Regions from separate parts of the Azospira sp. I09 genome, predicted to be linked through region 1. Evidence: riboswitches for the same ligand, from Rfam matches in the RefSeq annotation. Region 1 holds a riboswitch; each other region holds the start of a gene.

Region 1 (9,369 bases):
GTGGCGATGCGCCCGACTTCGGCTTCGACTTTCGCCCGGCTCTTGCCGTGGACCATGGCGAAGAGGTTGTAGGGCCAGGCCGGCGGATGGTCCGGCCGGCGATAGCAGTGGGTGACCGATTGCAGCCCGCCGACCCGCGCACCGACGGCGTCGATCACCGCCGGGTCGATCTGCCACACGCTCATGCCGTTGGCGGTGTAGCCGATGGCGTAGTGGTTGGGCACGGCGCCGATGCGGCGGATGGCGCCCGCTGCCAGCAGGCGGGCCAGTCGCTGCCGCACCTCGGCTTCGGCCACGCCCAGCTGCTCCGCCAGGACCAGGTAGGGACGCGGCACCAGGGGCAGGCCGGCCTGGGTGGCAAGCACGATGCGGCGATCCAGGTCATCCATGGGGAAAGTGGCGTCCATCAACGGTTTCCTGGCAGGCAGCTTGCAGACGCCATACCTATCCCCGACGGAACGGCATGCCGGCATTGCCCCCGGACAGCGCGGGCCACCCGGGCGGAATGGGCCTGCAGCTTGAGCCCAAGCACCACGACAGGTTGGGAAATGCTGAGATCGACGGTCGCGGCGTTCATGCCTGCAGCTTCATTTCGACGAAGTATTCCTTCTCTTTCGGGAAGGGATAGACCGGGTAGCCGGTGGCGGCCTCGATGGCCTGCACCGCAGCGTCGATGCCCTCCGGCGTTTCCGTCGCCAGCACGAACCACATGTTGAAGGCGTGTTCCCGGGCGTAGTTGTGAGCCACCTGGGGCAAGGCATTGACCTGTTCCGCCACCCGCTCGAATTCGGCTTCGGGCACGGCCATGGCCGCCAGGCAGAAGGCGCCGCCCAGGCGCTCGATCTGGAACATGGGGCCGAAGCGGGTGAGGATGCGGTCGTCCAGCAGGGACTGCAGCCGGGCCAGCAGCTCGGCCTCGCTGATGCCCAGCATGGCCGCGGCCTCGGCGTAGGGTTCCGGGCTCAGGGGAAAGTCGCCCTGGAGGGCGTTGATGATGCGCCTATCCAGTTCATCCGGCTCCCGGGCCGGCGCCAGGGCGGCGCGGCGGGAGGGCTTGGCCTGCTCCACCGCTTCAGCCATGGGCGGCCTGCCTCAGGGGATCGGTATCTGCCCGGGGCGCCTGGGGCGCATAGCGGGCGCCGGTCTGCTTGTAGCGCCGGGTGGAAAAAAGCAGCTCGTTGGGGAAGGCGTCCAGCCCCAGGCGCTCGCCCAGGCTGCGACGCAATTCCGCCACTTCCTCCCGGGCCTTGCCGTGGATCATGCAGAACAAGTTGTAGGGCCAGTGGGGCGCCATGGGCCGGCGGCGGTAGCAGAGGGTGACGCCGGGCTCGGCGGCGAGGCGCTCGCCCAGGGCGCTCACCTCCCCTTCCGGCACGGCCCAGACGCACATGGCGTTGGCGGTGTAGCCCAGCTCATGGTGCCGCACCACCACGCCGAAGCGCTTGAGGATGCCCCGCTCCAGCCACTGGCCGAGCAGTTCCAGCAGACGCCCTTCCTCCAGGCCAGCCCGGTAGGCCAGGGCGCGGAAAGGCTGGGGCTCCAGGGGCAGACCCTCCTGCAGCACCGGCATCAGCCCCTGCTCTTCCCGGGTCAGTTCGATGGGCTGCTCCAGGGAGGGCACCGCCGCCACCGGCTGACGCCGGGCGCCGCCGCCGGCCAGGTCGAAGCCCAGGTCGATGTGGAACTCTTCCACCAGGGGCAGGGAAATGACAGGGCAGCCGGTCTCGGCCTCGATGGCCGCCAGCACCGCATTCAGACGCAGAGCGTCCGGCGCGGTGGCGACGAACCACAGGTTGTAGGCGTGTTCCCGGGCGTAGTTGTGATTGACCTCGGGATGGGCGCTGACCCGGCCGGCCACCCATTCCAGCCGCTCCGGCGGTGCCTGCAGGGCGGCCAGGGTGCTGGCGCCGACCCGGCGCGGGGCAAAGACGGCGCCGATGCGGTTCACCATGCCCTGCTGCTGCCAGTGGCGGTATTGCTCCAGCACCTCCGCCTCACTCAGCCCCTGGGCCGCACCGATGGATGCAAAGGGCCGGGAGACCAGGGGAAAGTCCCGCTGGTAGTCGTTAAGCAGGGGGAAGCGGGCGGCGTTCATGGGCATGGACGGGCGATGCGTCAGAAGCCGGTGCGGGCAGCGCGGCTGGTGAAGAAGATGCCGCTCGGGCTCTCCGCCTTCAGCTCGGCCACCGGGGCCTTGGTGCGGGTGTCGAAGACGGTGACCTTGTTGTCGTCCCGGGCCGAGAGCCAGACGGCCTCGCCGCGGGGCGCGAATTCCATGTGCAGGATGGCCTTGCCCGGCTGCAGGGTATGGGTGACCTTGCCTTCCAGGGTGTCGATGACCTGGACCCAGCCGTTGTCGGGGAAGGCGAAATTCACCCAGATCTCCCGCCCGTCGGGCCGGGCCATGACGAACACCGGCTGGCTCTTCACCGGGATGCGGGCCGTCTCCTTCCAGGTCTTGGTATCCACCACCAGCACCTCGTGGCGGCCGATGGCGGGCAGGTAGGCCTTGCCCCCGGCCACGGACCAGCCCCGCAGGTGGGGCATCTTGTACACCGGCAGGGGCTGCTCGCCCTTGCCGTAGCCGGCGAGAATCTTCTGCACGCCCTGCTCCGGCTGCCAGGTGTCGAGCATGGCCAGGCCGTCCTCGCCGAAGAGGCCGGCGATGTAGTAGCGCCCGTCCGGCGTCACCAGGGCGTCGTAGGGCTGCTTGCCGGCGGAGTACTTCTGCATCTTGGGGGCCTTCGGGTTGGAGAGGTCGGCCACCCAGATTTCCCCGGCTTCGAAGAGCGAAAAGGCGAAGCGGTTGCCCGACAGGTCGGCCAGGCCCACCACCTTGGAGCGCACCCCGTTCATGTCCACGGACGGAATGTCCGCCACCAGTTCCAGGGTCTCGGCGTCGAAGGCCTTGATGCCGCCCGGCTCGTAATTCTGGGCCACCACCAGCTTGCCGTCCTGGGAAATGGCACCGCCGATGGCGTTGCCGGCCTGGACGATGCGCTTGGCAATGGAGGCGGTGAGCAGATCCACCTTGGTCAGACCGCCGTCACGGCCGAAGACGTAGGCGTAGCGCTGGTCCCGGCTGAAGACCACGGAGGCGTGGGACAGGTCACCCAGCCCGGGCACCTTGGCCAGAGCCGTTTTCGAGGTGGTATTGACCACCTGCACCTGGCCGATGGAACGCTCGATCACCACCCCCAGATCACCGGTACCGCGGGGCGCCGGGGCGCTGGCGCAACCGGCCAGGAGGGAGAGCAGGAGAACGGGCAGAAGAAAGCGACGGGAAACGACAGGCGTGGCAGGCGTCATGGCGGTCTTTCGCGGGGAACTCAAATTATTCATTGGGGAAGCCGGCCTGGAGCTGCTGCACTATCCACTGGGCCTCGGCCTCGCTCACGATGCCCTTGAAGGGCGGCATGGGCGTACCCGGCCGGCCGTGCAGGATGGTGGCCACCATGCTCTCGGCGGGCCGCTGGTGGAAAGTCTCGGCCGTCAGCGCCGGCCCCAGGCCGCCCTTGAGGGTCAGGCCGTGGCAGGAACCGCAATCCTGGCGCACCAGATGCACCAGTTCCTTGGCGCGAGGAGCGGGAACTGCCGCTTCCGTGGCACTAGCGGCAAGGGACAGCAAGGCCGCGGCCAGGCCAAGGCCGCTCAGGCAGATGCGAGGGAAAGAAATGGCGGGCTTCATGGGCATCCATCTTGCCGCCCGGCCCACCGGGACACTTTGATAAGCATCAGCTTTCGATGCAGAAAGACCGCGAGGGTTGTAGGGGGAAATACAGACAAACTACAAACAAAGTCATTTGGGGAAAAAGCCGCCCCTCGCTGTTCAACCACAAGGCAAAACCTTACACTGACAAAATGCAATACGCATACAGCTTTACAAGCTTACCTACCTGTACCCTTTTCCTGTTTAGCACTCTAACGAGGTAATGATGCGATTCAGATTTATACGATGTTCTTCAGCATTACTACTTTGCGCCGCTCTGTCAGCCTGCTCAGTAATCGATATAAAAGACAATGTTGTTGGTAACCCGGAAGCTGCATCAGATACTTACGCCAAGAATAAAAATTCGCACGGTGTAGTGCTCCTTGATGTGAATTGGGGAAGGGTATGGGGTTGCGCAAAATATGAAAATGCGCAACTCGTCACCTTCGCCTTCGATCGAATGCCACTGAAGAGGAGCAACGCTGAACCGGCCGAATTTATCGTCACAACACCTGGACGCTTATCTGCCAAGCAAGCTTTTGAAAGCTATGCCTACCAAGTTCCGCCAGGTGAATATGCGTTGAGCCATTTCAAGATCAAAGTAGCGCAATCGGCTTCCAATGTAGGTTACTTTGTTGCAGGCCAAAATGATCTTCTCAAGGATGGGAAACCTTATGCGGGAAGCTTCCGCGTAGGCGCTGGCGAAACGGTCTATATCGGGAATTTCTCTCTCGACTGTTATAAGCAACCGACACTTTGGCGCTATTACACCGAAGGCAAAAGCAACTTCAAATCGCATATAGCGCAGTACGCAAACAAATACCCATTCCTCGATTTGGGTAACGTCACCTACAGGCTGTTTGACACCCAAGTCATTGGTCGTACTTACGAACTTAAATGAGAAGGTAATACATCCTAGCGTTGAAGGCTCCATTCCAAAGTCATCCGCCAGTGGGAGCCTCTACCTCAACGTTTATGAATTTCCACTCCTTTGAGTTCCTCGACTCGAACATCGAGTCTATAGAAAAGCTCCAGCACCAGCGCCCGCCGCTTCCTGAAGCGGGCGCTTAGTTCCCTTCAGCGGAAAAACTCCTCCAGCCGTTCAAACACTGCATGATCCGCCCCATGGCGACGGACCGTGCGCACGTCTTCCAGCTTCTCCACCTGCTTCACCATCTGCTCCAGGCGCCGGTCTTCCAGGACCAGGAGCCAGATGCGGCTGATGCTGCCGTCGCCCACGGGCAGGCAGAGGATGCCTTCCACGTTGTAGGCGCGGCGGGAGAAGAGGCCCACCACGTGGGACATGACGCCGGCGTGGTTGTTCACTTCCAGTTCCAGCACGGTGCGCTGGGGGCGGGCCAGGGCGGCATTTTCGTTTTTGCTGACGGCGTTCATCTCAGCCTCCAATCATGTCGGTGTTGGCGGCGCCGGGGGGCACCATGGGGTAGACCTTCTCGTTCATGTCGATGAAGGCGTGGATGAGGCAGGGGCCGGGCCGTTGCAGGGCCTGGCGCAGGGCGGCCCGGGGATCGGCGGCGGTGTCCAGGTCCAGGGTATCGATGCCGAAGCCTTCGGCGATCTTGAGAAAGTCGGGCTGGCCGGCGAATTTGGAGGCGAAGTAGCGCTTGCCGTAGAACAGCTCCTGCTGCTGGTACACCAGGCCCAGGGCGTCGTTGTTCATGAGCACGATCTTCAGGTTGGCGCCGGCTTCGGCAATGGTGGCCAGTTCCTGGATGTTCATCAGGATGCTGCCGTCGCCGGTAAAGCAGACCACGGTGCGCTCGGGCTCGGCCAGGGCGGCACCGAGGGCGGCGGGAACGCCGAAGCCCATGGTCCCCAGGCCGCCGGAGGTTAGCCACTGGCGCGGCCGACGCAGGGGGTAGGCCTGGGCCACCCACATCTGGTGCTGGCCCACGTCGGTGGCAATGGCGGCGGAATCGTCCAGGCAGTCGGCCACGGCCTGGATCAGGCCGTAGTGGCTGCGGGGGTCTTCCAGGTTGGGCCGCTGCAGGCGAAAGCGGGAGCGCAGGTCGCCCATGTGGGTGAGCCAGCGCTTGCGCAGGTGGGCCTCCACCAGGGGCGAAAGTTTTTCCAGCACCTCGCCCACGTCGCCAGCGATGCCCACGTGGGCGTTCTTGATCTTGTCCAGTTCGGAGGGGTCGATGTCGATGTGGATGATCTGGGCCTTGGGGCAGAAGGCGGCCACCTTGCCCGTGGCCCGGTCGTCGAAGCGGGCGCCGACGGCGATGAGCAGGTCGCACTCTTCCAGCAGCAGGTTGGTGTAACGGGCGCCGTGCATGCCCAGCATGTGGATGGAGAGGGGATGGTCCACCGGCATGGCGCCCAGGGCCATGAGGGTCATGGTGGTAGGCAGCGATGCCTTCTCTGCCAGGGCCACGGCGGCCTCGGCGGCGCCGGAATGGACGACGCCGCCGCCCAGATAAAGGATGGGCCGCTCGGCGGCGTTGATCATGGCGGCGGCCTTCTCGATGGCCGCCATGTCCGGCGCCGGCTGGGCCTGACGCCCGCCGGGGGCAGGCCACTGGCTGACCTCGATGGCCTGGGCCTGGACGTCCTTGGGAATATCCACCAGCACCGGGCCGGGGCGGCCGGAGGCGGCCAGGGTGAAGGCCCGGGGAATCACCTCCAGCAACTCCTCGGCGGAGTTCACCAGGAAGTTGTGCTTGGTGATGGGAATGGTGAGGCCGTAGGTGTCCACCTCCTGGAAGGCGTCGGTGCCGATCATGCTGCGGGGCACCTGGCCGGTGATGGCCACCAGGGGAATGGAATCCAGCTTGGCGTCGGCGATGGCGGTCAGCAGGTTGGTGGCGCCGGGGCCGGAGGAAGCGAGGCAGACGGCGGGCTGGCCGCTGGCCCGGGCCATGCCCTGGGCGATGAAGCCGGCGCCCTGCTCATGGCGGGCCAGCACGTGGCGGATTTTTTCCGAGGCCGAGAGGGCGTCGTAGAAGGGCAGGATGGCGCCGCCGGGAATGCCGGAGACGGTGGTGACGCCCTGGCGTTCCAGCAGGCGGACGACGATCTGGGCGCCGGTAAGGGTTTCCGACGCCGGGGCGGCATCCGTCTGGCGGGCGGCTTGGGGGGCTGGGGCATTCATGGCAGGGCTTCTCCTTGCGTGATCCGGTTTGGCTTGCCGGTCGGAGGGCCCAAAAACAAAACCCCCGCCGGGCTGTCGCGCCGGCGGGGGTTTTGTGGAATTCGGTTGGTTTCTTTACCGGACTTCGCTCATCCCAGCGGCGCACGCGCGTACTACTACGACTACGCGTACTACAGCGCCTACTACGCCAATGACGGACGCGCCCGCGCCGGCCCGGGAGGGCAGCGTGTTGCAGCGGTCGAAGTCGGCGAAGTTGTGCATGGGGCTGATAAAGGATTCGCGGTTGAAGGCGGAAAAAAATCTGCCGGTAAAAAATTTTTTTGCCACTGCTCCGGCAAAAACGATCCGACGATTATGCAGAAATTCCGGTGGGGCATGCAACAGGAAATTCACAGTTTCTGTGGATAAGTCTGTGGGCCGTTCCGGGACAGTCGGCGAAAAGCCACAGTATTACTGGGGATTAAACACTCTGCCCGTTTTCTGGGCAAAATGCTCCCGGCTGTGGAAAAGACCCTGTCGCCAAATACACTATATGTAGTTGTCTATTACTCTCGTACTACTACCTGTAGTGTCCAACCCCTTGCCCTCCGCTTGAGGGCTGGGGTAAAGTCTCCTCCGCGACGGTTCCCCGATTTTGGGACAAATGGGAATCCGGTGCGGCGATCAAGGAAGTCGGGATCAGACGGATTCCCCGCGAATCCGCAGCGAACTTTCCGCCCATGCCGGAGCTGCCCCCGCAACTGTAAACGGCGAGTTCGATGTCCACGCGTGCCACTGGGAGGCAGTTCCACCGGGAAGGCGGGCATCGGGCCAGGACCCGTGAGCCAGGAAACCTGCCGTCGCCAATTTTTCAGTCTGACCAGGGGCGGGGTGCCCCCCGGTGGATCGGGATTGTCCGCTGTCGGCCGCCATGGGCGTCCCCGCCGGCGCCTCGGCAATCCCGCCGCCCTGGGCCCCCGTTCCGTTGATAACGGGAGTTCCACGATGCAAACCGGCCTCTTCGCCACCCACCAAGCGTCATCCCACCTGCCCTCCGACAATCTGGACGACAGTCTGCCCAACGCCGCCGATCTGGCCGGCCGGGCCCAGTCCTTCGAGGTCATCCGCCGCAACGGTTCGGTGGTGCCCTTCAATGCGGAGAAAATCTCCGTCGCCATGAACAAGGCCTTCCTGGCCGTGCACGGCAGCCAGGGCGCCGCTTCGGCCCGCCTGCGGGATCTGGTCTCCCGCCTCACCGCCATCGTGGTCCAGGCCCTCACCCGGCGCCTGCCCGGCGGCGGCACGGTGCATATCGAAGACATCCAGGACCAGGTGGAGCTGGCCCTGATGCGCTCCGGCGAGCACGACGTGGCCCGGGCCTACGTGCTGTACCGGGAAAAGCGGGCCGCCGAACGGGCCGCCCAGGCGGCGGCCGCCCCCGCTGCCGCAGGCCCCCTGCTGCACGTGGTGGACGGCGACCGCCGCTTCCCCCTGGACCGGGCCGCCCTGCTGCAGCAATGCCGGGAAGCCTGCCAGGGCCTGGCCGATGTGGCTGCCGAAACGGTGCTGGAGCAGGCCCTGCACAACCTCTACGACGGCGTGCCCCTGGCCGCCGTGCGCCAGTCCCTGGTGCTGGCCGCCCGCACCCTGATCGAGCGGGAACCGGGCTACAGCAAGGTGGCCGCCCGCCTGCTGCTGAGCAGCGTGCGCGTCGAAGTGCTGGGCGAGGAAGCCAGCCAGGAGGCCATGGCCGCCCGCTACGCCGAAGCCTTCCCCGGCCTCATCCGCACCGGCGTGGACGCCGAGCTGCTGGATGCCCGCCTCAAGGACTATGACCTGGAACGCCTGGCCGCCGCCCTCAAGGCCGAGCGGGACCTGCAGTTCGACTACCTGGGCCTGCAGACCCTCTACGACCGCTACTTCCTGCACGTGGACGAGCGCCGCATCGAGCTGCCCCAGACCTTCTTCATGCGCGTGGCCATGGGCCTGGCCCTCAACGAGATCGACCGGGAAGCCCGGGCCATCGAGTTCTACAACCTGCTCTCCTCCTTCGACTTCATGAGCAGCACGCCGACCCTGTTCAACAGCGGCACCCGGCATTCCCAGCTCTCCTCCTGCTACCTCACCACCGTCTCCGACGACCTGGAAGGCATTTACCAGTCCATCAAGGAAAACGCCCTGCTGCAGAAGTACGCCGGCGGCCTGGGCAACGACTGGACCCCGGTGCGCTCCCTGGGGGCCCGCATCAAGGGCACCAACGGCAAGAGCCAGGGCGTCATCCCCTTCCTCAAGGTGGTGAATGACACGGCCGTGGCCGTAAACCAGGGCGGCAAGCGCAAGGGCGCCGTCTGCGCCTATCTGGAATCCTGGCATCTGGACATCGAGGAATTCCTCGAGCTGCGCAAGAACACCGGCGACGAGCGCCGCCGCACCCACGACATGAACACCGCCAACTGGATTCCCGACCTGTTCATGCAGCGGGTCATCAACGGCGGCGAGTGGACCCTCTTCTCCCCCAGCGACGTGCCCGACCTGCACGACAAGTTCGGCAAGGAATTCGAAGTCG
Region 2 (9,369 bases), on a different replicon from region 1:
AGATTGCAGGCATCCTTGAAGGTAATCCACGGGTGCCCGGTTTCGAACAGCATGGTCAGCATCTTGCGCCACAGTTGCACCGCCGGAATCTTCTTGTGTAGCTTGAGCTGGCCGGCGGTGGCCTTAGCCTCGTAGGCGACATAGGCCGCTTCGAACTCGCCTCCGAACTTGTCGTGCAGGTCCGGCACATCGACTGGCGAGAACAGGGTCCACTCGGCATTCTCATGCACCCGCTTCATGAAGAGGTCGGGAATCCAGTTGGCGGTGTTCATGTCGTGCGTGCGACGGCGTTCGTCACCAGTGTTCTTCCGGAGATCGAGGAATTCCTCGATGTCGAGGTGCCAGGTTTCCAGGTAGGCGCAGACGGCGCCCTTGCGTTTGCCGCCCTGGTTCACCGCCACCGCCGTGTCGTTCACCACTTTCAGGAAGGGAATGACGCCCTGACTCTGCCCGTTGGTGCCCTTGATGCGGCTACCCAGGGCGCGTACTGGCGTCCAGTCGTTGCCGAGGCCGCCGGCGTATTTCTGTAGCAGCGCATTTTCCTTGATCGACTGATAGATGCCTTCCAGGTCGTCGGCTACCGTGGTCAGGTAGCACGACGAGAGCTGCGAGTGCAGCGTACCGCTGTTGAACAGGGTGGGCGTCGAGCACATGAAATCGAAGCTGGAAATCAGATCGTAGAACTCGATGGCACGGGCTTCTCGATCGATTTCGTTCAAAGCCAGGCCCATGGCGACGCGCATGAAGAAGATTTGCGGTAGCTCGATGCGCTTGCCTTCGATGTGCAGAAAATAGCGGTCATACAGCGTCTGCAAGCCGAGATAGCCGAACAGCTTATCTCGTTCGGGCTTCAGGGCCGCCGCCAAGCGCTCCAAGTCATAGCTCTTCAGGCGCGGGTCGAGCAGTTCGGCGCCGATCCCTTTCTGGATGAAGGTCGGCAGGTATTCTGCATAGGTTTGCTGTAGGGCCTCGGGTGCCACTGGGTGGCCGAAGATTTCGGTGACCAGGCTGGCCAGCAGCAAGCGAGCAGTGGCGAAATCGTAGCCCGGTTCGCGTTCAATCAGCGTGCGCGCTGAGAGAATCAGCGCCTGTTGCACATCGGCCATGCTCACGCCGTCGTAGAGGTTCTTCAGGGCGTGGTCGAGAATCAGTTGCGCGGAAATCTCGCCGGAGATGCCAGCACAAGCGGCTTCGCAGATTTTGAGCAAGGCTGCGGTGTCGAGTGGGCGGCGTTCGCCATGAATCATGACGTGCAGCGTTATTCCGTGCGCCTCAGCGAGTTGTGAGGACTGCTCTGCCCGCTCGGTCGCCCGCCGTTCCCGGTAAAGCACATAGGCGCGAGCCACGTCGTGTTCGCCGGAACGCATCAGCGCCAGTTCGACCTGATCCTGGATGTCCTCGATATGCACGGAGCCGCCGTCGGGTAGGCGACGGGTGAGAGAGCGGAGCACCGTATCGGTAAGTTGGGTCACCACTTCGCGCACCCGAGACGACACTGCGCTTTGGCTGCCTTCAACTGCCAGGAAGGCCTTAGTGAGGGCGACGGTAATTTTTTCCGGGTCGAAGGGAACGACGGCGCCGTTGCGGCGAATGACTTGCAGGGCTGCAATGGAAAAATCGAATTTGTCTCGGTCCATGGTTACGTCCTTAGGAGGGGAATTGCTAGAAAGAGGTTGAAGATTCCGGGGGTAAGGGAATTGGGTGGCCATCGTCATCGACGGCAACGAAGACGAAGTCGGTGCGGGTGCATAGGCGCTGCTCACCGGCCTGCGGGCATTCGGCGGTCATGGCGGTGGAAACCGTCAGCGAGGTCCGTCCGATCGCCGTGACGCGGGCCGTGGTTTCGACGATGTCCCCGACGCGCGCTGGCGCCACAAAATCGAGCGTCTTGCTCGACGCCATCACGACGGACTGCCGTGCCCGGCGGCTAGCGGCCACAAGTGCGGCCTTGCCCAGCCAGTCCAACGCGAAACCGCCGTGCAGAATGCCGCGATGATCGGTTTGTCCTGGAAACACGATTTCGACGACGCGAACAACACGAGGATCATCATCGGACTGAAGTAGCCGCACCGGCTCGGCAACCGCATCGCCTTCCTGCCCGACCATCACGAAACGACCGGATAGGCAGGAGGTGCGTTTCCCCGTCAGCATGTCTTCGGCCACCAGTTCGGCCTCGATCTCCACAGACCGGCGTCCGGCTTTAACGATTTTTCCGTCAACCTCGGCCAAGTGCCCGACGGGCACAGGTGCGCGAAAATCTGTTTCTGAGAGTGCCGCCGTCACCACTGTTCGTCGGAGAAAGCGGCTGGCCATGACAAAGGCAAACTTGTCCATCATGGCCAGCGCAGCCCCGCCAAAAAGCGTACCGTGGTGGTTCGCCTGGCCAGGAAAAACAACGTCAACGAGCCTGAACAGGCCGGAGAGTTGGGAAACGTCGTCTGCTACAGGAAGGGGGGTTTCGCTTGCCAACTGCCATCTCCGCTGTGACGAGCGGGGATGGCATACCCTGGCCCTAGAGCCAAGACAGCAGCGACAGTTTGCGGAACACGCATGTTCAACCTCACGTCAGGGACACCCCGCCCCAATTGAAAAAAAGACATATCGGGGCAGGTCTCCTGACTCTCGGGTCATCGCGCTTCTCCAGCCTTCCCGGAAAACCCAGTGGCATCGTTTGGCGAAGCGCTCGCCGATTACAGTTGCGGGGGCAGTCCCGGGTTTCCAGCCATCGGCCGGGCACCGGGTTCCCTTTTTAATCCCTCGTAGGGGAACCTTCGATGCTTGAAAGTCTAGTTTTTGGGGAATGCTCTGTCAAGGGGTATCTACTATATCTAGTCAACAAAAATTAGATTGGCACTACATATAGTATGTTGTGAACTTTGGCTTTAAGTGACTCCAAGCATGACCACGTACTCCTTCGCTCATTAACAGGAGCAGTGGGAGTTGGCGGCGGCAGGCTGTAATAATGTATAATTGATCCGTTTCAGGTGCTGCGGCCAACGTTCGTTGGTCGCGGTTAAACGGGAAAGCGGTGCGTCTCCTTGCGAGACTAACCCGCTGCTGCCCCCGCAACGGTAAGCGAGTGCGGGCGCGCCACAATGCCACTGGGTTCATCCTGGGAAGGCGGCGCGTCAAGACTTGCGAGCCCGGAGACCGGCCTGCGACAACAAGCGAAAGTGCTACGGGGAGGTGGCACCGGCTGTTGTTGTGGCCTGTTATTTCCCCTCGCACTGTTTATTCATATACGCCGGCATGCGGGGACGCCTGTCGGAGAGGGGAAAACAATGCATACCCGCCTAAAGCCTCTGGCAGCGTTGCTGCCGCTATTGTTTGTTGGTGATCTTTACGCTCAGCAGGCACTTGATCCAGTTGTTGTCACTGCCACCCGTCAGGAAACCCGTGTTTCCGAAGTTCTGGCAAACGTAACTGTCATCGACCGCGAAGAGATTGAGCGTAATGCGGCAAGTACGGTGATTGACCTGCTGTCCCGCCAGTCCGGTATCCAGGTTGCTACCAGCGGCGGACCTGGTACCACTGCCAGTCTCTATATGCGGGGGGCCCGTCCTGACCAAACCAAGATTCTGGTCGATGGTCTGCCCATCAACTCGATCGATTTGGCTGGGTCGCCCCTACGCTACATCCCCCTTGCCAACGTCGAGCGCATCGAAATTCTGCGCGGCCCCGGCTCCACTATGTACGGAGCCGATGCTATCGGCGGCGTCATCCAGATTTTTACGCGCCAAGGCACCCCGGGTCTGAAGGCTGATGGATTTATTGGTTACGGCACTCAAAACACTTTCCAAGCCAACGCCGGTGTTTCCGGCGGCAATGAACAATGGCGTTTCCGCCTTGAAGCCAACCAGGCATCTACCGACAGTGTTTCTGCACAGAAAAATGCCACCAATCGTGATGCCGACAAGGACCCCTATCGCAACACTGGCGGGGCCGCTTCTTTGTCCTTCCTCCCCGCGCAAGGCCATGAAATTGGGTTCGTTTATCGCCAAAACGAAGGGCGTACCCATTACGACAGCGGGAATGTCCCGGCGAACGGCACCTTTGATGATTACGTCGATTTCCGAACCGAGCAATGGCAGCTATTCTCCCGCAATCGCATCACGGAAAACTGGACCAGCAAGCTCCAGTATGGTCAGACGACTGATTGGCAAAAGAACTACGCATCCTGGGCTCCTCAGGGAAGTGTCCTGAAAACGGAAAACAGTCTGCTGAGTTGGCAAAACGATATTGCACTTCCTCTTGGCAAGGCTTTGCTGGGTGCTGAGCACTTGGCTCAAAAGGCTTCCCCGAAGGACAGTTTTACTGGCGATGACTCCATTACCAACAATGCTATTTTCGCCGGCTGGAATGCCAATTACGAGCAGCACCGCTGGCAAATCAGCGGACGTAACGACGATCATTCCCAGTTTGGCAACAAGGGGACTTATGCCTTGGCCTATGGCTACCAGTTGACTCAGCAATGGAGACTGCAAGGCAGCTATGGCACCTCATTCAAGGCACCGTCGCTTTACCAGCTTTATGACCAATGGTCTGGCAATGCGAAACTGAAGCCTGAAGAGGGTAAGAACGCCGAGGCCGCAGTGGTATGGGAAACTGGAAACCAGACAGCGTCGGCAACCTATTACCACAATCGTGTCGAAAACATGATCGACTGGTCAGCCTCTACCTTCAAGTACCAGAACGTCTCACGGGCAAAGCTGGAGGGCGTAACGCTTGACTACAACGCCAGGTTTGGCGATTGGGGCGTACACGCTGCCTATGACTGGTTGAATGCCATTGACGAGGACACTGGATTCCAGCTTGGGCGTCGAGCCAAGAACAAAGCGCTGGTCGGCCTCTCCAAGACCTGGGGGCCGCTGGAAACCGGCGTCGAACTGGTTGGTGCCGGGAGCCGGTACAACACCAATACCGAAACGGGACGGATGGGGGGCTATGGTTTAGTTAATTTGACCGCTCGCTATGCCATTAACAAGACGTTGTCCGTGGAAGGACGTGTCAACAACCTGTTCGACAAGAACTACGAACTGGCACAAGGCTATAACACCCTTGGGTTCAATGCCTTCGTCGGTATCCGCTACACGCCGCAGTAACAACAGGACAGTACCGGCTGAATGTCAGCCGGTACTCCCGTTGTTGGAGCCCCATCATGTTGCGGACGGTTTCCACTCTGTTCCTTTGGGCGTGGATCGAGATTTTCTCTTCGGGCAAGGTGTATTCAGCGCAACGTGTGATTTCGCTAGATCTTTGCACGGACTGGATGTTGGCTCGTTATGCCGATCGCAGCCAAGTCGCGGCGCTCTCGCCGATGCATCGCCAATACCCCGTGGCCTGGCTGGATAAAGGCTGGCCAACCCACGACGGTACGCTTGAGCGAATCGTCGAATTAAAGCCGGATCTGGTAATCACCGGCCAATATAACGCACCACAACTGCGCAGCCGCCTGAAAACCCTCGGATTTCGTGTCGAGATACTGCCTCTCCCAAGCAATCTGGAAGCTGTCAGCGAGTACGAAAAACAGCTTTTGTCCCTACTTGGCAAACCTCTTTCCCTTGCCAGTCTCCCGCCTTCTCCTGTGAAGTCGCATGTTCATCCGAAGCGATTGCTGTTGCTCGGAGCCAACGGCATCGGTACTGGCCGTGGCACATTTGAAGACGGTATCCTGGAGCGGGCAGGCTGGACCAACTACCTGCGCGATGAGGGCTATCTGCGCCTGGATCTGGAAAACATCGTGACCGATCCACCCGATGCCATCCTATGGGCGGCCCCCGCCAGCAAGGCCTTGGCGAATCGCTTTGCGGAACATCCTGTGTTGCGGCAAGCCGTGCCACGAGAACGCTGGCTGACCACCGACTACTGGCGCTGGCAGTGTCCGGGTCCCTGGACATGGGAACTGGTGGGGCAACTAAATCGGTGGCGCCAGTGATTTTCCCGCTTTCTCTCATGGCCTTAATTGGCGTGGCCTTCTTGTCCTTGGCGACCGGACCGACGCCAGTCGCCGTCCTCGCGGGATTGGGCGACTGGATGCAAGGAATCAATAGTCCTGCAGCCATGGTTATCGGGGAAATTCGCCTGCCGCGTACGCTACTGTCCCTGGCGGTTGGCGCTTCTCTGGGACTCAGCGGGGCGGCGCTGCAGGGACTGTTGCGCAACCCGCTTGCCGACCCCGGCCTGACCGGCGCCAGCCAGGGCGCTGCACTGGGGGCCGCTGCAGTTTTCTATTTCGGGCTGTTTCCCGCTGCTGGCGAAGTTGCGCCGGCCTTGGCCGGTCTGCTTGGGGCCGGAGTCGCGTTGCTCCTCATGCTTAGCCTTGCCGGTTCAGCCCGCTCGTCCATGGTCATCATGGCCGGGTTGGCCATATCGACCCTGACCGGCGCTGCGCTGGCCACCGTGCTGAATTTCGCACCCAATCCCTTCGCCATGCAGGAACTGGTGTTCTGGCTATTGGGCTCGGTTTCGGAACGTAGCCTGAAGCACCTGGGCTTCCTGTTGCCGGCGCTGCTGCTTGGCGGCATCCTGATCTGGCGACAACGTAACCTGCTGGTTGCCCTCAGCCTCGGCGAACAAGTCGCTCAGAGCATGGGACTGGCCTTCGCCCAAGGGAGTCGTCTCATCATCCTCGGTACCGCACTGCTGGTTGGAGCGTCGGTAGCGATTGCCGGCAATATAGGTTTCGTGGGTCTCCTCGTCCCGCATCTCATTCGTCCATTGGTTGGCCACCGCCCCGACCGCTTGCTGCTGCCTTCGGCGCTGTTTGGAGCAATGCTGGTCGGACTCGCCGACATCTGCGTTCGCCTGCTGCCCCCGGGGCGGGAGATCAAGTTGGGCGTGCTGACCTCACTGCTCGGCACACCGCTCTTCATCTGGTTGATCTGGAAGGAGCGACAACGATGGCTCTGATCGACGTTCGCAACCTGTCCCTGCCGCCACGGCTCGCCGACATTGATTTCTCACTGGATACCGGTGAAGTACTCGGCGTCATCGGCCCGAACGGCTCAGGGAAATCGACCCTGCTTCATTGCTTGGCAGGCCTGCTGCCGTACTCCGGTGAGTGCTTCTTTGAAGGTCAGGAAATTGGGGAGATGGCTCCTCGTCAGCGAGCAAGAAACATCGGACTGCTTCCCCAATCGTGCGACAGCGCGTGGTCGCTGAGCGTCGAAGATGTGGTCAGCCTTGGGCGGCTACCCTGGGGGGATTGCGAGGCCTCAGTGGTTAACGAGGCGATGAATCAGGCCGGCGTCAGCCAATTCCGCAAACGGAAAGTGGACTGTCTCTCCGGCGGTGAACAAGCTCGCGTTTGGCTGGCCAGGGTACTGGCAGGTTGCCCCCGCCTGCTGCTCGCCGACGAGCCGATTGCAAGCCTCGATCTGTTCTACCAGCGCAGCGTCATGGAAACGCTAAGGTCCTACGCAGACCTTGGTCATGGCGTTGTGCTGGCAATCCATGATTTCGGCCTGGCGGCTCGCTACTGCGACCGCCTCTGCTTGATGGCAAACGGCAGGATTTACGCTTTCGGTACGCCTGCGGAAGTGCTGACCGAAGATGGACTGACGGAAGTTTTTCAGGTGCCGGTCCATGTCGATTTGGCGGCCCAGCCTCCAGTCATCACCACGAAATGAGGAGAGAAATACATGAAACCTGGCCGCAACCGCGATGAACTCTGCTATCCCTTCATTTACGAAACCTCGAACCTCTGCGATTTCGAGGTAGTCACCGACGAACTCTGTGGCCACATCGGTGCAGCCTACTCCCTGCTACCCCCTGACATGCCCGACATTGCGGCGGACCTGGATCGGGTTCAGCCATTGGCGTTTCACGTTAATGGCTCGATTCGCGGTCGCCTCGCCATCGAGGAGGGCGACCTGGCGTGGCTACAAGAGCGTCTGCACCATTACCATGAGGAAGTGCGCGACAGGCTCGAAAGCTTCGTCCTGCCCCGGGGAATACAGCCAATTCCACAGTTACACCACGCCCGCTCGGCGGCCAAGAAAGCGGTTCGTCTCATGGTGCGTATCGAGCAGGAGGGAAAGGACATTCCCATGGTTCTGCCCAGGATGTGCAACCTGATGTGCAACTTTTTCTTCGTGCTGACACTGGTGATCAACAAGCGACGCGGCATCGACGAAATCCCGTTTGTCAGCAAGAGTTATGGCCGATAAACCTCTTCCCTTCGATGCACAGAAATTTTCGGAGACCGTCAGGGCGTCTCTGATTGCTGGTACGCCCACGGGCCGATTGGATGAAATGCTGAAGCAGATGGCCACAGAATCGGAAGAAATTCGGTTCCCGCGACTATGCCTGATTGTGGCCCAGACCTGCCTGTCCATGGGGAGAACCAAGCAGGTTCGCCATTGGCTTGAACAACTGCTCCAAGAGGTTGTGGACGAAGATCTCTTGGCAGCCATCGAAGTAGCGGTTGGTAGCAGCCAGGCTGAGCTGGCCGTCGATTTGTATCAGAAGTTGCTAAAGAGCAATGTCTTGCCTGCAGCAAAGAAAAGCCTTGCGGTCGCAGAAGCCACGATTGCCTTGGCGTTGCGCTTGCGGCTGCCGATGCGTGGTGAAGCCTGGGGGCTGCACCGAAAATTGTTAAAATCTACAGGCCAGCTTCTAGTTGGCGTCATGCCAGCTTTGGATACTGATGAAAAACGTGCTCAGGCTTGGTCTTGCCTCGCACAGATTTATCGCCTGCGGGGACTGGCGCAATCCCAAGTGGATCAGGCCCTGGCAGAGACCGCACGCTACGGTCGGGACGATTCAACGAGTCCTTAGGTAAAAATCAAGTTGCGTATCTCGGCGCTACAGTTCGCTGCGCGCAAGTGTCACCGCAACTGTAGCGGAATCCACATGGTGTGCCATGGGAGGGCTGACCTTCGAAACATGGACTTCGATAGTTTCGATAGCAGGATGTGCGACGAGCAAAGCCCGAGCGATCGTTTCCGCCAAGGCTTCGAGGGTGCGAAATTTCTTGGATTCAGAGATGCCCGATACGTCTCTCGCCAGAACGTCATAACCGACGGAGTGATCGAGCCGGTCATCCAGATGGCTCCGAACGTCGGCGAGTTGGCATCGGATGGTGAAAAGAAACTTTTGTCCCAGGCTTCGCTCTTCGTCACAGAGGCCGTGATAGCCATAGATTTGCAGGCCTTGGACTGAAACAACGGTGCGCATACAGGGATTCCGAAAAAGCATCCGACAACGTCAGCATTGCCGGATGCGGTTGATGCAACTCAACGGTAAACAGGAAATCGCCGCGTCAACTCGGCCACCTTGACGCGCACTGCCGCCAGGTTGCCTTCGTCGTACGGATTGTCGAGCACGTCGGCAATCAGGTGTGCGGTCTGGCAGGCTTCCTCGTTCCTA
Region 3 (9,369 bases), 1.0 Mb from region 1:
GTCGGTGTGCTGCTCCACCTTGATGGCCACGTGCCGGTTGGCGATGGCCTCCCGCTCCTGGGGCGTCACGGTACGCACGCCCTTGTCCAGGATGTCCCGCAGCAGGGGTTCGTCCTTGACCACGCCGATGCGCAGCTGGTTGGTGTAGGCGGGAATCTGGCCGGCGATCTTGAGGTTGAACAGGCCTTCCTTGCGGATGGCGTAGGCGGCGACGATGAGGGAGCGCACCGTCAGGTCGGCCTTGCGCTCGGAAACCAGGGAGACGGCCTCCGGCTCGCTGCCGGTGAGGATCACCCGCAGGTTGGGGAAGTCCTTGCGGATGCGCTCCTCCACCATGGTGCCCCGGGGCAGGGCCACGCTCTCGCCGCTGAGGCCGAGGAGGTCGCCGACGAAGGCGTGCTCCTCCCGGGTGACGATGATGTTGGGGTCGGTGAAGATGGGTGAGGTGAAATTCAGCCAGCGGTCCCGTTCCGGACTCTGGTTGAGGAAGCTCATGAGCTGGCAGCGCCCGGCCTTGGCGGCGGCCAGGCTTTCGTCCCAGGTCCGCACCGGCAGCAGCTCGATGCGCAGACCTACCCGCTGGGCCACCAGCTGCACCAGGTCGGCGCCGATGCCCTCGTGCCGCCCCTGCTCGTTGATGCGCTCGAAGGGCTCCCAGTCCGGATCGACGCACATCTTCACCGACCGCACCCTGTCCAGGTAGGCCTGCTCGGCAGCGGTGAAGACAATGGGCGCCGGCTCGGAGGCGACGCCGGGCAGCGGACTCAGGGAAAGGCAGGCGGCGCACAGGGCCAAGGCTGTCTTGAGGGACATGGGGACTAGGCAGGTTGGAGGGATCGTCGCTGCCGATGCCCGGGCAGCCTGGGTTGCGGAAGGCGCCATGCCGATCACGGCACGGGCTCCGGCCCATCTTTTTCTGTCGGCAGTATAACGGCCCGCCACCGCTGAATTGGCTCGACTATGTCACACCGCGGTGGGGGCCGCTGCCCGGCCGGGCAGCCTGCCGCCTGCCGTTCCGCGCCGGAAACCGGGAACGCCCGCCCCGGCCGGGGCGGGCGAAGGCCGGAGCCTAAGCCAGACGCCGCCCCAGGGGCTGGGGCACGGGCACCGGGCGGCCGTCGTAGCCCACCGCCACCATGATGAAGCGGCCCCGGGTGCACAGGCGGCGCTGGCCGGTGAGCAGGGCCTCTGCGTGCAGCAGCACTTCCACCGTCATGGAACTGTTGCCGATGGCCACCACCCGGGCCGCCAGGTCGGCGATCTCCCCTTCCAGCACCGGCGCGTGGAAGTCGATGCGCTCGGAAGCGGCCATCACCACAGGCATGCGGGCCTGGCGGCTGGCCGCCACCATGGCCGCCTTACCCAGCCAGGCCAGGGCCTGGCCGCCGAAGAGGCTGCCGTGGTGGTTGGTGTGGCCGGGAAAGACCATCTCCACCATGGCCGTCACCGGGCCGATGCCGGGCAGCTGGGCGAAGCTCTCGTCGTCCTCCTGCAGCGGCGCCCCTGGACCGTCCACCGCCACCAGGGTGAAGTGGGCGGTGGCGCTGGTCTCCCGCAGCCCGGTGGCCAGGTCCTCCGCCGCCAGGGCCACCTCCACCTGCACCGAGCGCCGGCCCCGCTGCACCACCCGGCCGGACAGTTCCACCAGGCGCCCCTGGGGAATGGGCTTGCGGAAGTCGATGCGGCCGCTGCTGGCGGTGACCATGGGCCGGCGGGTCTCCCGGGTGGCCACCAGGAAGGCCAGCTTGTCCATCATGGCCATGGCGGAACCGCCGAAGAGGGTGCCGTGATGGTTCACCTGTTCGGGGAAGACCACGTCCACCATGAGGGTGGCCTGCTGCTGCCGCGGCGAAGTGGACGAAGTGGGGGCGGGATTGGCTTCTACGGGCTGGGCGGCCGTCCCCACGACGGCGCCGATTTCCATTGCTTCCATGCGCATGCGCAACTCCTTGGATGAAGCGGAGCGGGAGCATCGGAGAAGGGCGAACACCCCGGGCCGCGGCAAAGCGGCTCGGAGCGGCAGGCAGCCGAGAGCGGACAACGATGACAGTCAGGGAATGCGCGCATTTACCTTCCTCAGGGGACACCCCGCCCCAACTAGGATTGATATGAAGTAATGCCGCGGCAGGTCTCCTGACTTGCGGGTCGTCACGTTGCGCCAGCCTTCCCGGCAGTATCGCCAGTGGCAAAGAGTGGAGCGCAACGCTCGCCGCCTACAGTTGCGGGGGCAGTTCCGGACTGGAGTCGGGGCGTCGCCGCCCTGTCTCGCACCGGATTCCCTTTTCATCCCCTGGAGGGGGGAACCGAAGCGGGGCCAGTCTAACCCGCCCCGACCGATTCGCCAAACGCCGCGCCTGGCGCGGCGGATTGCCCAGCCCGGGGGGAGTGGGCTATCATCCGCCCCGATTCAGGTGCCGTGCCTCGCGCTCTGCGGGGACGGTGAAACGGGAAGCCGGTGACTCCAGGGACCACCCAGGACAGTCCGGCGCAGCCCCCGCTGCTGTAAGCCAGACGACGCTGCCTCACGCCACTGTGGTTCATCACGGGAAGGCCGGCAGGGAAGGATGAAGGCAAGCCAGAAGACCGGCCTGACATCACAAGTTGCACCATTCCCCGGGGTGACGGGAACGGTTCTGGTGATTTGCCGCCTCCTCGCTGTTCCATCCGCCGCGGCCCTTTATCCGACCTGCCACAACTCCCCCGCCTGGTGCGCCACCGTCATGCTCGCCGAGGGAGAGACTCATGCACATCATGGAAGGCTTCCTGCCCATCGAACACGCCGTGGGCTGGAGCGTCGCCGCCGCCCCCTTCGTCGCCTGGGGCATCCGTTCCGTGAACCGCCGCATCCGCGAAAATCCCGAGCAGCGCATGCTGCTGGGAGTGGCCGCCGCCTTCACCTTCGTCCTCTCGGCCCTGAAGCTGCCCTCGGTCACCGGCAGCTGTTCCCACCCCACCGGCACCGGCCTGGGCGCCGTGCTCTTCGGTCCTGCCGCCATGGCCCCCATCGGCGCCGTGGTGCTGCTGTTCCAGGCCCTGCTGCTGGCCCACGGCGGCCTCACCACCCTGGGCGCAAACATCTTCTCCATGGCCGTGGTGGGACCCTTCGCCGCCTACGGCATCTTCGCCCTGGCCCGCCGCCTCAAGGCATCCCTGGCGGTGAGCGTGTTCCTCGCCGCCAGCCTGGCGGACCTGCTCACCTACGTCACCACCTCGGTGCAACTGGCCTGGGCCTTCCCCGATCCGGTGGGCGGCTTTGGCGCCTCCTTCCTCAAGTTCGCCGGCATCTTCGCCCTCACCCAGATTCCCCTGGCCATCAGCGAGGGCCTGCTCACCGTGGTCATCTGCAACGCCCTGGCCCGCTTCAACCCGCAGGAACTGCAGGACCTGGGCGTGGCCCCGGCGCCGGAGGTGCGGGCATGAAGCGCCACCAGAACCTGCTGCTGCTCATCGCCGTGGTGCTGCTGGCGGCCCTGCCCCTGTGGCTGGTGGAACGGCCCCTGGGGCCGGACGGCCAGCCGGCGGAAATCTTCGGCGGCGCCGACGGCGAGGCCCAGGCCCTCATCACCCGCATCGCCCCGGACTACCAGCCCTGGTTCCAGCCCCTGCTGGAGCCGGCCAGCGGCGAGATCGCCTCCCTTCTCTTCGCCCTGCAGGCGGCCCTCGGCGCCGGCTTCATCGGCTATTACCTGGGCTGCGCCCGCACCCGGGAAAAGCTGCGCCGGGAACAACGACGCGGTGAAGCGGCAGCCCGGTGCGAAGACAAGGACCAGGAAGGGCCGGCGTGCTGATCGAGCAGTCGGCCTACGCCAACCGCTGGCGCGGCGTGGCGCCCCAGGCCAAGGGCCTCTTCGCCCTGGGCGGGGTGACGGCCGCCTTCGTCGCCGCCGCCACCCCGGCCGCCGGGCTCGGCGTGGCCGCCCTGCTGGCGGCCGTGACCATCGGCGGCGCCCGGGTATCGCCCCTGCTCTATCTGCGGGTGGCGGCCCCGGCCCTCTTCTTCCTCGCCATCAGCGCCCTCTCCCTGGCCATCTCCGTGGATGGGGGCGGCCTGCAGGCCACCGCCGCCGGCACCCACCAGGCCGCCGTGGTGGCGACCCGCTCCCTGGGCGCCCTGGCGGCCCTGCTGTTCCTGGTGCTGACCACGCCCCTGAGCGACCTCATCGCCCTGCTGTGCCGCCTGCGCACCCCCGAGGTGCTGCTGGACATCATGGTGCTGTGCTACCGCACCCTGTTCGTCTTCGCCGCCGCCCTGCAGGACATGCGCGCCGCCCAGGCCGCCCGCCTCGGCCACCTGGACCGCAGCCGCCTGCTGCGCAGCCTGGGGCAGATGGCCGCCCACCTCACCCTGCAGGTGTGGCAGCGTTCCCACGCCCTGCACCTGGCGGCCCTGGCCCGCAACAACGACGGTCCCCTGCGCTTCCTCGGCAGCCGCCACCCCCACGCCCGGCGCGATGCCGGCCTGGCCGGCGTGGCCGCCCTGGCCCTGGTGCTGCTCGCCTGGAGCGGCCGGTGAGCGTGCCCCTGCTGCAGCTGGAGGACGTGCACTACCGCTACCCGGACGGCAGCGCGGGCCTGGCCGGCTGTTCCCTGGGCGTTTCCCGGGGCAGCCGCAACGCCCTCATCGGCGCCAACGGCTCGGGCAAGACCACCCTCTTCCAGCACTGCAACGGCCTGCTGCGCCCCGCCGCCGGCCGGGTGCACTACGCCGGCGCGCCGGTGGACTACGGCCGGACCGGCCTGCGCGCCCTGCGCAGCAAGGTGGGCCTGGTCTTCCAGAATCCGGACCGGCAGCTTTTCTCCGCCAGCGTGCGGGAGGACGTCTCCTTCGGCCCCCTCAACCTGGGCCTGAGTGATGCCACCGTCGCCGCCCGGGTGGAAGCCGCCCTGCAGGCCGTGGGCATGGACGACCTGGCCCACAAGCCGGTGCAGAACCTGAGCTTCGGCCAGAAGAAGCGGGTCTGCATCGCCGGCGTCCTGGCCATGGAGCCGGAGCTCCTGGTGCTGGACGAACCCATGGCCGGCCTCGACCAGGCCATGCAGGAGGAACTGCTGGCGGTGCTGGACGGCCTGCACCGCCGGGGCATGACCATCCTCCTGGCCACCCACGACATCCACTTCGCCTACCGCTGGGCCGACCGCATCCACCTCATGGCCGCCGGCCGCTGCTGCGCCAGCTTCGACGCCCCGGCCCTGGCCGGGCACGAGGCCGAGCTGGCCGCCATCGGCCTGCGCCTGCCCTCGGTGATCGGCCTGGAACGGCAGCTGCGGCAGCGCGGCCTGCTCCGCGGCGACACCCCCATCCACAGCTGCAGCGCCCTCCTGGCCCAGCTGCAACAAGAAGACTGCTGAGAAGGAACATGCCATGACCCCAGCCACCCTCGGCAAGATCTGGTTCGTCGGCGCCGGCCCCGGCGACCCGGACCTCATCACCGTCAAAGGCCGCCGCCTGCTGGAACAGGCCGGCGCCATCCTCTTCGCCGGCTCCCTGGTGGACCAGGCTGCCACCCTCTACGCCCCGCCGGGCTGCGAGATCCGGGACTCCAAGGACATGACCCTGGAGGAAATGACCTACTGGCTGCTCCAGGCCAGCCGCCGCCACCAGACCGTGGTGCGACTGCAGACCGGCGACCCGGGCCTCTACGGCGCCCTGGTGGAAATGACCCGGCCCCTGGACGAGGTGGGCGTGCCCTGGGCCGTGGTGCCAGGCGTCTCCTCGGCCCTGGCCTCAGCCGCCGCGGCGGGCGAGACCCTGACCCTGCCGGAAGTGACCCAGACGGTGATCCTCACCCGGGTCGCCGGCCGCACCCCCATGCCCCCGGGGGAGGAACTGGAGGCCCTGGCGGCCCACCGTTCCACCCTCTGCATCTTCCTTTCCATCACCCTGCTGCACGAGGTGCAGCGCGCCCTGCTGGCCGCCGGCTGGCCCGAGGATGCACCCATCCTGGTGGTGCAGAAGGCCTCCTGGCCCGGGGAGGAGAAGATCGTGCGCGGCACCATCGCGGACATCAAGAAAAAGTGCCAGGCGGAAAAGATCGCCGCCCAGGCCATGATCATCGCCAGCCCGGCCCTCGGCGCCCGGGACTGGGAGGACATCGCCCGCTCCAAGCTCTACGACCCCAGCTTCACCCACCGCTTCCGCAAGGCCAGCGTGGGCGAGGCCTCCTGAGAAATGCCCATGACCTTCAGTGCCCAAGACACCACCCTGCTCCTGGTCGGCCACGGTTCCCGCAACCGGGACGGCAACAAGGAAATCCTCCATTTCGCCGCCCAGTGGCGGGAACGCCACCCCGGCTGGCGCATCGAGGTGTGCTTCATCGAGCACGCCGAGGTGTTGCTGGATGAGGGCCTGAACCGGGCCGCCGGCAATGCGAAGAAGGTGGTGGTGATCCCCTTCATCCTCAACGCCGCCGGCCACGTGAAAATGGAGCTGCCCCACGCCGTGGAAGAGGCACGAGCCCGCCACCCGGGCGTGGACTTCCAGGTGGTGCGCCACCTGGGCATGGGCCGGGAGATTTTCGAGGTGCTGCAGGGCCAGCTGGACCGGCTGATGAAGCAGCTGGACATGCCCGACCCCTGCACCACCGGCGTCATCCTGCTGGGTCGCGGTTCGTCGGACGCCGGCGCCAACGGCGAGCTGGCCAAGATGGCCCGCTGGATCTTCGAGGACAACGACCACGAGCTGGTGGACATCGCCTTCACCGGCGTCACCTGGCCCCGGCTGGAAACGGCGGTGCAGCGCCAGGTCAAGCTGGGCATGACCCAGGTGGCCATCGTTCCGGTCTATCTCTTCACCGGCGTACTCATGGAGCGCATCAAGGCTCAGGCCGAGCGCCTGCAGCGCCAGTATCCCCAGGTGGCCTTCGCCCTGGGCACCCACTTCGGCTTCGACAAGGGCATCTTCGACCTGCTGGACGCCAAGGTGGGCGGCGATGAACTGCCCGAAGGCAGCCTGCTCGAATGCGACGGCTGCAAGTACCGCCTGGCCGCCGAGGACGAGCACCTGCACGACCACAGCCACACCGCCACCCACGACCACGGACATGAGCATGGCCACGCCCACGGCGGCTGCGGCCACCAACATGGGGGCAAACATGATCACGATCATGGTCACGGCCATTGCCATGGGCACAATCACTCCCACGATCATCACTCCCACGGGTAAGCCATGAACCACAACGCCAACGTCGTCACCGAACAGCTCACCGCCGCCGGCCGCGCCATCGAGCACGATTCCTTCGCCATCATCGACGCCGAAGCCGGCCCCCACGCCTACAGCGCCGACCAGTGGCCGGTGGTGCGGCGCATGATCCACGCCAACGCCGACTTCGAATTCAACGGCCTCACCGACTTCCATCCGGCAGCGGTGGAAGCGGGCCTGGCCGCCATCCTCAAGGGCGGCACCCCCATCGTGGCGGACGTGGAAATGATCTGCGTCGGCCTCTCCGCCAGCCGCCTCAAGCACTTCGGCGTCACCACCCACCACTTCATTTCCGACGCCGACGTCATCGCCCAGGCCCAGACCGAGGACACCACCCGGGCCGTGCAGGCCATGCGCAAGGCCCATCGCCAGGGCCTGCTGGACGGGGCCATCGTCGGCATCGGCAACGCCCCCACGGCCCTCATCGAAGTGGTGCGCCTGATCAAGGAAGAAGGGGCCCGTCCGGCCCTGGTCATCGGCATGCCCGTGGGCTTCGTCTCCGCCGCCGAATCCAAGGACCTGATGGCCGAGGTGCAGGACGTGCCCTGGATCGTCATCCGCGGCCGCAAGGGCGGCTCCACCCTGGTGGTGGCGGCCATCCACGCCCTCCTCGGCGTCGCCGAAGCCCGCCAGCGCAATGCCGCCTGAAGCCGCCAACAGCGCTCCCGTGAACAGCGAAGCGCCGCCGCCGGCCGAGAAGGTCCGCAAGGGCACGGCCAAGCGGGAACGGGGCAATCGCACCGGTTTCACCACCGGCGCCAACTCGGCGGCGGCGGCCGTGGCCGCCACCCAGGGCCTGGTCCAGGGCCAGGTGCCGGGCCAGATTTTCTGCCGCCTGCCCAACGGCCAGGAAGTGCCCTTCCAGATCACCGACGGCCGCGTCGAGGGCGAAGGCATGCCCCTGCGGGCCCACGCCGTCAGCATCAAGGATGCGGGCGACGATCCGGACGCCACCCACGGCGCCCACATGACCGCCGACGTGGTGCGCATTCCCGGTGGCGGCGGCCAGGTCATCCTCAAGGGCGGCCCGGGCGTCGGCGTCGTCACCAAGGAAGGCCTGGGCCTGGAAGTGGGCGGCCCGGCCATCAACCCGGTGCCCCGGCGCAACATCAGCGACAACGTGGCCCGGGCCGGCGCGTCCATCCTGGCCGCCGGCGACAGCCTGGAGGTGACCATTTCCGTGCCCGGCGGCGAGGAGATGGCGAAGAAGACCCTCAATGCCCGCCTCGGCATCCTGGGCGGCATTTCCATCCTCGGCACCACCGGCATCGTGCGCCCCTATTCCACCGCCGCCTTCCGCGCCAGCGTGGTCCAGGCAGTGGACGTGGCGGCGCGCCAGGGCCAGACCAGCGTGGTGTTCACCACCGGCGGCCGCACCGAAAAATTCGCCATGAAGCAGTTGCCGCAACTGCAGGAAGCCTGCTTCGTGCAGATGGGGGACTTCGTCAAGGCCGCCTTCCAGAGCGCCATCAAGCGCAAGATGCAGCACGTCTACATCGGCGCCATGGTGGGCAAGCTGACCAAGATGGGCCAGGGCCTGGCCGTGACCCACGCCTGGAAGCAGGAGATCGACCGGGACCTGCTGGCCGCCTGCGCCACCGAAGTGGGCGCCCCCGCCGACCTGGTGGAGGAAATCCGCAACGCCGAGACGGCCCGCTTCGCCGCCGAGCGCCTGGCCCTGCTGGGCCTCACCGTGCCCTTCCACCGGGCCCTGGCCATCCACGCCATGCAGAGCCTGCGGGCCTGCCACCCGGGACCCTACCAACTCACCGTGCTGGTCTGCGATTTCGAAGGCCAGTTCATCTGTCGCGTCGAAGAGGGCGAAAGTGTCTAAACAACCCTACTGCACCGTCCTCGGCATCCTGGACGACGGCTGGGCCGGCCTGCCGGATTCCTCCCGCCACTGCCTGCAATCCGCCGGCCTCATCGTCGGCGCCGGCCGCACCCTGGCCCTGGTGCAGCCCCATCTGGCCGCCGGTGTGAGCCTGAAGGACATGGACGGCAAGCTGGGCCAGGTGCCCGGCTGGATTCAACAAGCTGCCGCTGACGGCCTGCACACCGTCGTGCTGGCCACCGGCGATCCCCTCTGCCACGGCATGGCCAGCTATCTGGTGGGCAAGCTGGGGGCCGAATCGGTCACCGTCCTGCCCGCCCCCTCCACCCTGCAACTG

What was found. A riboswitch is a leader RNA that binds a small molecule or an ion and turns the genes downstream of it on or off. The one in region 1 is predicted to bind cobalamin.
Region 2: linked by a shared signal. The riboswitch ahead of AZSP09_RS17905 (TonB-dependent receptor domain-containing protein) and the one ahead of AZSP09_RS06665 (ribonucleoside-diphosphate reductase subunit alpha) in region 1 are both predicted to bind cobalamin.
Region 3: linked by a shared signal. The riboswitch ahead of AZSP09_RS20205 (acyl-CoA thioesterase) and the one ahead of AZSP09_RS06665 (ribonucleoside-diphosphate reductase subunit alpha) in region 1 are both predicted to bind cobalamin.

The regions. Positions count from the first base shown of each region.
Region 1 is NZ_AP021844.1:1,424,928-1,434,296, forward strand. It holds gene ahbB (siroheme decarboxylase subunit beta) at 1-407, opposite strand, end outside; gene AZSP09_RS06625 (Lrp/AsnC family transcriptional regulator) at 574-1,080, opposite strand; gene ahbB (siroheme decarboxylase subunit beta) at 1,073-2,101, opposite strand; gene AZSP09_RS06635 (cytochrome D1 domain-containing protein) at 2,116-3,309, opposite strand; gene AZSP09_RS06640 (c-type cytochrome) at 3,335-3,688, opposite strand; gene AZSP09_RS06645 (hypothetical protein) at 3,933-4,610, shown strand; gene ilvN (acetolactate synthase small subunit) at 4,787-5,104, opposite strand; gene ilvB (acetolactate synthase large subunit) at 5,106-6,824, opposite strand; gene AZSP09_RS06660 (hypothetical protein) at 6,843-7,232, shown strand; cobalamin riboswitch at 7,429-7,679, shown strand; gene AZSP09_RS06665 (ribonucleoside-diphosphate reductase subunit alpha) at 7,809-9,369, shown strand, end outside.
Region 2 is NZ_AP021845.1:46,042-55,410, reverse strand. It holds gene AZSP09_RS17915 (ribonucleoside-diphosphate reductase subunit alpha) at 1-1,637, opposite strand, end outside; gene AZSP09_RS17910 (acyl-CoA thioesterase) at 1,663-2,469, opposite strand; cobalamin riboswitch at 2,589-2,789, opposite strand; cobalamin riboswitch at 2,966-3,173, shown strand; gene AZSP09_RS17905 (TonB-dependent receptor domain-containing protein) at 3,282-5,102, shown strand; gene AZSP09_RS17900 (ABC transporter substrate-binding protein) at 5,159-5,935, shown strand; gene AZSP09_RS17895 (FecCD family ABC transporter permease) at 5,953-6,909, shown strand; gene AZSP09_RS17890 (ABC transporter ATP-binding protein) at 6,900-7,628, shown strand; gene AZSP09_RS17885 (ATP--cob(I)alamin adenosyltransferase) at 7,641-8,168, shown strand; gene AZSP09_RS17880 (hypothetical protein) at 8,158-8,778, shown strand; gene folB (dihydroneopterin aldolase) at 8,806-9,177, opposite strand; gene glyA (serine hydroxymethyltransferase) at 9,237-9,369, opposite strand, start outside.
Region 3 is NZ_AP021844.1:414,742-424,110, reverse strand. It holds gene AZSP09_RS01985 (diguanylate cyclase) at 1-813, opposite strand, end outside; gene AZSP09_RS20205 (acyl-CoA thioesterase) at 1,070-1,939, opposite strand; cobalamin riboswitch at 2,107-2,323, opposite strand; cobalamin riboswitch at 2,393-2,606, shown strand; gene AZSP09_RS01975 (energy-coupling factor ABC transporter permease) at 2,743-3,420, shown strand; gene AZSP09_RS01970 (energy-coupling factor ABC transporter substrate-binding protein) at 3,417-3,788, shown strand; gene cbiQ (cobalt ECF transporter T component CbiQ) at 3,782-4,513, shown strand; gene AZSP09_RS01960 (energy-coupling factor ABC transporter ATP-binding protein) at 4,510-5,349, shown strand; gene cobM (precorrin-4 C(11)-methyltransferase) at 5,363-6,166, shown strand; gene AZSP09_RS01950 (sirohydrochlorin chelatase) at 6,176-7,162, shown strand; gene AZSP09_RS01945 (precorrin-8X methylmutase) at 7,166-7,846, shown strand; gene AZSP09_RS01940 (cobalt-precorrin-5B (C(1))-methyltransferase) at 7,836-9,032, shown strand; gene cbiE (precorrin-6y C5,15-methyltransferase (decarboxylating) subunit CbiE) at 9,025-9,369, shown strand, end outside.